Regions from separate parts of the Pseudoalteromonas sp. ASV78 genome, predicted to be linked through region 2. Evidence: riboswitches for the same ligand, from Rfam matches in the RefSeq annotation. Region 2 holds a riboswitch; the other holds the start of a gene.

Region 1 (3,413 bases), 2.0 Mb from region 2:
ATCTCTTTAATTGTGGATTTTATGCCTGCGTTATTTTTTCAACAGCAAATCGTTATCAACGAGCACAGCGTGCAACCGTGCAATGCGAATACTATTTTATTATTTGATGCCCAGCAGTTAAATGTCGATGAATTCGATTTAAACGCGCTGTTAAGCCCCTTTGAGCTGGCAATAATTACTCGGCGTAAAAGTTACAAAGCCAAGCAAGAGTATTTAGCCACTCGGCTATTACTTAAGTATTTGCTAAAGCAAAATTCATCGCAGTTCAGTCAGTTACCTGCAAATCAGATCAGTTCTGAATTTGACGAGCCAAGCAGTAAGTTACTCATCCATATCACCGGCAGCGAAACGGTGTTTAGCAGTTGCTTATCGCATTCAAACGGCTTTGTCGGTGCGGCGCTGAATGTAACGCGCAGTGAGTTTGGTTTTGATATTGAAAAAATAAACCTGAAGCGTCCATTTACAAAGCTCGCTAAGCATTTTTATCATCAAGATGAAGTTAATTTAATTACGCAAAACCAACAGCAAAGCGCTGCACGTTTTTTTAGAATTTGGACCTTAAAAGAAGCACTGGCTAAAGCTACCAGTAAACCAATTGCCAAGTTACTGAGTCCCAATGTATTTACCGAGCTTACACGAGCAAATTTAGCGGCAGTGAGTTGTCAATATAATGAGTTTGATATCACTGTAGTGAGTGACAAGAGCACTGACTGGCAGTGCTCTGTGGTGAATTCTATTTCGCAGTTACGCGGCGTGTTGAACTTCTAATAAACGGCTGTGGATCGCTTGCACAACAAAGTCTGACTCGCTCTGCTCCACTAAAAAGCACAGGTTATGTTTACTCGCACCGTGGCAAATTAGCCGAATATTAAAATCACTTAACACCTGCATTAAATTAACTTGCTGCTGACGCAACTGAATTTCTGAACCAATCAGCGCCACTAAGGTTAAATTATTTTCAACCGATACATGACAAAACTCAGCTAACTTGTCTAAACACTCTTGATCAAGCTCAGGACGCGAGGCATTCGGGGCATTATCTAACGTAATAGCAACACTTATCTCAGAGGTAGTCACTAAATCAACCGAGATATTAAACTCACTTAAAATTGCAAACACCCGAGCTAAAAAACCACTCGCTAACAGCATTTCAGGGCTTTTTAGGGTTAACAAAATTTGGTTTTTACGCTGTGTTACCGCGCGAATACCTGGTACTTGTGATTTTTCACGTTCGATCCAGGTGCCACCACGCTCAGGCTCACGGCTTGAACCTACAAATACACTAATGTGGCTGCGGCTCGCGGGTAAAATAGTGGCAGGATGTAAGACTTTAGCACCAAAGGTCGCCATTTCTGCCGCTTCATCAAAACTTAACCGGGCAATAGGTGTGGCCTTTACGCACAAACGCGGATCGGTGCTAAAAATTCCCACTACGTCAGTCCAAATATGCACGCTTTTAGCGTTTATGGCTTCGGCAAGTAATGCCGCACTGTAATCTGAACCACCACGACCAAGTGTGGTAGTTTGACCATGCGCGTCACTGCCAATAAAACCTTGGGTAACTACCACATGTTCTTTTAAAAGCGGTATTAAATGCTCTTTTGCCGCCGCGGCTGTTGCTGCAACATCTGGCGTTGCTTTAGAAAACTGGCTATCGGTTTTAAGTACTTGGCGCACATCAAAACGCACCGCATTTAAGCCATTTAAACGCAGCACTTGAGTAAATAAATACGACGATAAACGCTCACCAAAGCTCAATAACTCATCATGTTGTTGTTTTGATTTTAGTGGCTCACTGGCAAGTAACTTAAAAGCTTTAATGGTTTCATCAAAGCCATGAGCTAAATCAGCATCCAATGACAGCTCGTTTAAAATGGCGTCTTGAATGGCAATAACGCCCGCAATGTTCTCACTGCGTTCATCACTTGAGATATCTTTTTTACACAAGGTAACTAGGTGGTTGGTTACACCGGCACTGGCACTCACAGCCACTACTCGTACATTGTTATCGGCTACAATAATTTCACTGCAACGGCTCATCGCTTCAAAGTTAGCCACACTGGTGCCACCGAACTTTGCGACTACGTAGTCTGATTTTTGATTTTTCGCTGACTGTTGCACGTTATTAGCAGCTAATTGGGTATTCATGTCGTCTCCTTTTGTGGCATTCACACCACGATAAAACAAGAAGAACTTGGCAAGGGGGGGCTCGATAAGAAAAAGTCCACTGCCAGAAGCTCTCCACCTAATTGGTGACAGTTTTGAGGATTCAGCCCCATAAACCGAAAAACCACTGTGACGTGCAGTTGTTTTTCTCGGCGAATATTTCCCTCCTTAATGGTCGTAGGCAGTCGTCGCCTCACATTAAGTACCTAAATACCGCACCTCTTCTGAATGTTAGATTAATTGCATTCTATAATTACCAATTAAAATAACAAAGCCCACATAAAGTGGGCTTTGAAAGTTATCGTTTAGACGTCTAGCTGTCAAGTTGTTTTAAATAATAAAAGTTATTAAATAAAGCTACCTGCTAAATATGATCCAATATAACCGATTGTATACGCTATCAATAAATACACCGACATACGTAAGTAACTCATAAAGGTCAGCGCTTTTACTTTACTCATGGCAATAATACCGGCAGCCGAGCCGATGATTAGCATAGAGCCACCCACGCCAGTTGCATAGGTGAACGATAGCCATTGCTGCGGGCTCATCACGATTTCTGCTTTAAGCAATGCAGCCGTCAGCGGTACGTTATCAACCGCAGCTGACAAAATACCCATTAAGTAGTTAGCATATTGCGCTGGCATTAATTCATAAAGGTGAGTGAACTTGTTCAGCATGCCGACTTCTTTCAATGCACCTACAAGTAATAATACGCCAACAAAGAACAGCAAGGTGTCGTATTCTATTTCGCGAATATAATCGATGATTTTTTTATTCACGTCTTTTTTACGCATTAAAAATTGCGCCACTAAAAACATCAGCGATAAACCAAATAAGAAGGTTAACAACGGCGGCACATGATAAAGTACGCTGAGTGTCAGCGTCGCGATAATGGTTGATAAGAAAATGACTGCAATTGTAATATCAGTTTTTTCAATACGGCGCTCTTCTTGTTTAGTAAACTCAACAGCACCATTTAACCCAAACGACAACATAATCGCCAGCAGTGCCACACTTGCCAGTGCAGGCACAACTAACAATAACAAGTTAGCAATACTGACTTTTCCATCAAGGAAAATCATTAATGTCGTCACATCACCGGTGATCAAAGACACACCACCTGAGTTAACGCTAAAAATAATTAATGTGGCGTATTTAATTAGCTTCTTAGGATCCAGTTTTAACGACATCACCACCGCAAGCGAAATCAATGTGGCTGTGATATTGTCTGAAATTGACGAAAA
Region 2 (3,413 bases):
GTCACTGTTATTGAGGTTGCCTGCAAAAACATCTGCACGTTCGGCGCTGGCAACGTCAATATTAAGCTGCTGAGCTAATACATCGTTCCACAATAATAAGGTAGGTGCTGCAACAGCACTGGGGGAATCCGGCACTGCAAAATCATCAGCAACCTGGGTATAGCGAGCAACTAGTTTCATGGTATTCCTTAAGCTTGAGTTGTTTGTATACCGACGCGGTTATCACCTACACTGTAAGCGAGGATTAAACTTAGCTCTTGTAAGCTTAAGCCGCTTTGCTGTTGTAACTCGTTAAAAAATGCTTGTGCCGCAGTCAATGACTTTTTCGTTTGTAAGCCACCATCAATTATTTTATGGGCACGCAAATAGCTTTCAACGTCGCGCGATAGTAAAAATGTGTCTTTACCGAGTGCGCGCAATGTATAAGGCCCTGTGTTACCACCTAAACGCGCACCGTGTTTTTTTAAATATGCCCACAAACCAATTATGTCGTCTGTTGGCCAATTGGCAATAAACTGACTAAAGCTACCATGTTCAGCGGCAACCTCGTGGATCATATAAGCGTTATGTGGAATGGTCTGTACTTTTTTAAAATTACGCACGATTCGCTCATCACTGGCTTTTTGCTCAAGCATATCTGGTGGCATCATGAGTAATTTATCAACGCTAAAGTCCCAAAATACCTCACGAAAACCAGTCCATTTATTGTTGATCACCGACCAATAAAAACCACTTTGAAAAATCTTCCGGGTAAACTCTTCAAGCCATGCATCATCAGATAAACGTTTAAGCTGTTCAGCCGTAAGAGGCGCTTGCAGCAATTGCTCAAGCATGGCGGCGCCACCTTTACGCTGCGCCGCACGTTGATAAATATCCTGAAATTTTTCCATTACTTAATACCCTTTTACCACTATGCGCACTAGTGTACGAAAAAAGCTATTAATACGTAACCTTTTGCCGACAAAGATCAACACAAACTCACATACTTAGTCTTGACACCTAGACGGCTAAAATGCTTTAATCACTGCTATTACCCCTATTTAAGGGTTAGTTTTACTTTTTTAAAACTAACCCTGTGGGCTAGAAGAGGTGCGTTATTCAGGTAACGTATGTGAGGAGCACAACACTCCAGTGAGCATACGTGAGGGGAATTAACGCCGAGAAGTAACACTTTTTGTGGAGGGTTATTTCGGGCGACTGGGTTGAATCCCAGCGACTGTCACCAATAACAGTTTGGCTGTTAAAATATTTGGTGGAGAGCTTCTGGTCTTAGCATAATAAGGCCATAGCGCCCTATTGTATTAAGCCCACTCGCTCTTCGAATTATATTAGTTCGAATGACGACGATGCGGCGCACTTCATGGTAGCCCTACATACTCATCGAACACCCTAATAAGTTCGTTGCAGATGAAAAACAATTTTGATTTAAACGACTACCCATTGTGGACTGCGCTTGTCACGCCTTTTACTGACGCTGGCGAAGTCGACTATGACGTGCTTGACCAATTAGTTGCGCAGCAACAAGCAGCCAACAATGGCATCTTACTACTTGGTAGCACCGGCGAAGGTCTAGCCCTGACATTAAAAGAGCAACAAGCAATTGTTGAACACGTGTGCCAATTAGCGCCAACCGTACCATTGCTGGTTGCAGTCGGTGGCATGAATCTAAAACAGCAAGTAGCTTGGGTTGAATACTGTAATCAATTACCTATTCATGGTTATTTACTCGGCTCACCTTTATACGCTAAACCTGGCGTAGTTGGCCAAACCCATTGGTTTGAAAACCTGCTCAATGCCAGTAAACATCCTTGTATGCTTTATAACGTACCAGGGCGCAGTGCCGTCGCGATCCCTCCTGCGGTCATTAGTAATTTAAAAGATCATAAAAACTTATGGGCTCTAAAAGAAGCCAGTGGCGATATCGCCAAGTTTGAAGGATTTAGAAATGCTGCACCTGAGCTTGCTATTTTTAGTGGCGATGACGCCCTAATGCCTTATTTTGCCCAAGCAGGTGCGAAAGGGTTAGTGTCTGTGGCTGCTAATGCATGGCCTGTGCAAACCCATGAATTTGTAAAACGCAGCCTCAGTGGCCAACACCCCAATTTATTTGCCGACTGGTCACAAGCGATTCAAAGCTTGTTTGCCGTGGCAAACCCTATCCCCGTCAAAGTATTGATGCATTTACAAGGGCGCATTAACACCCCGTACTTACGTCCACCTTTGACGCATCTTGAGTTAACGCAAACTGATTGCATTAACAACGCAAATAACACCATTTTATCTTGGCATTAAACACAGGTTTTTATAATGAGCTGGTTAGAACTATTAAATAATTTAGAATCGGGCGCAGTGCGCGCAGCAACACAAGACGAAAACGGCCAATGGCACGCTAACATTGCGGTAAAACAAGGTATTTTAGAAGCGTTTAAAAACGGCACAAATACTGAATTCCCTGGTGGCTTTGTTGATAAGCACAACTTAGCGCCACAAGGCTTTGCAGCCGATGCTGGCGTGCGCATGGTACCAGGTGGCTCAAGTGTGCGCCGTGGTGCACACGTTGCTAAAGGTACGATTATCATGCCACCAGCGTATGTAAACATTGGCGCATTCATTGACGAAGGCACTATGGTTGATAGCCATGCATTGGTTGGTTCATGTGCGCAAGTAGGTAAAAACGTGCATTTAAGTGCTGCGGTGCAACTAGGCGGTGTACTTGAACCAATTGGTGCAAGCCCTGTAGTAATAGAAGACGATGCATTCATCGGTGCAGGCTGTGTGATTGTTGAAGGCGTAGTCGTTAAAAAAGGCGCAGTACTTGCACCAGGCGTACGCTTATCAGCAACCATTCCTGTGTATGACTGCATTAATGAGCGTCAACTAGATAAAGGCGAACCTATTCCAGAATATGCGATTGTTATTCCAGGTTCGCGTCCGGCATCTAATCCATGGGCTCGCGAACAAGGTTTAAGTATGTCATGTGCACTGATCGTAAAATACCGTGACGAACAAAGTGATGCATCATTGCTACTTGAAGAGGTTTTACGTTAATGAGCTTTTTGAGCACGCCGGTTAAAAATGCCATTGCTGAGCTATCAACTAAACTTGCTACACCATTTTTTGTTTACGACCTTGATACGCTAAACGCACATTTAGCGCGCTTAGTAGCGCAAACTGAAGTAAAACTGTGGTATGCCGTAAAAGCCAATCCGCTGTCTAAAGTGATTCAAAGCTTAGATAACGCAGGGTTTAATTTTGACGTGGCAAGCAAAGGCGAACTTGAGCAAGTACTTGCGCAAGGCATTAACAGCGAGCGCGTGCTCAATACGGGGCCAGCTAAAAGCCCAAGCCAAATTAAACACTTTATTGCGCGAGGCGTACGTATTTTTGTTGCCGAAAGCCTCAATCAAGTACGC

The links. Region 2 has a riboswitch for lysine ahead of dapA (4-hydroxy-tetrahydrodipicolinate synthase). Riboswitches for the same ligand answer to the same signal wherever they lie in the genome.
Region 1: linked by a shared signal. The riboswitch ahead of lysC (lysine-sensitive aspartokinase 3) and the one ahead of dapA (4-hydroxy-tetrahydrodipicolinate synthase) in region 2 are both predicted to bind lysine.

What each region holds. Positions count from the first base shown of each region.
Region 1 is NZ_JBLOPA010000001.1:1,302,322-1,305,734, forward strand. It holds gene ACMVDV_RS05820 (4'-phosphopantetheinyl transferase family protein) at 22-768, shown strand; gene lysC (lysine-sensitive aspartokinase 3) at 745-2,148, opposite strand; lysine riboswitch at 2,227-2,398, opposite strand; gene nhaD (sodium:proton antiporter NhaD) at 2,514-3,413, opposite strand, start outside.
Region 2 is NZ_JBLOPA010000001.1:3,337,430-3,340,842, reverse strand. It holds gene ACMVDV_RS15195 (protein adenylyltransferase SelO) at 1-180, opposite strand, end outside; gene ACMVDV_RS15190 (DNA-3-methyladenine glycosylase I) at 189-890, opposite strand; lysine riboswitch at 1,077-1,271, shown strand; gene dapA (4-hydroxy-tetrahydrodipicolinate synthase) at 1,408-2,292, shown strand; gene ACMVDV_RS15180 (2,3,4,5-tetrahydropyridine-2,6-dicarboxylate N-succinyltransferase) at 2,308-3,048, shown strand; gene ACMVDV_RS15175 (PLP-dependent decarboxylase) at 3,048-3,413, shown strand, end outside.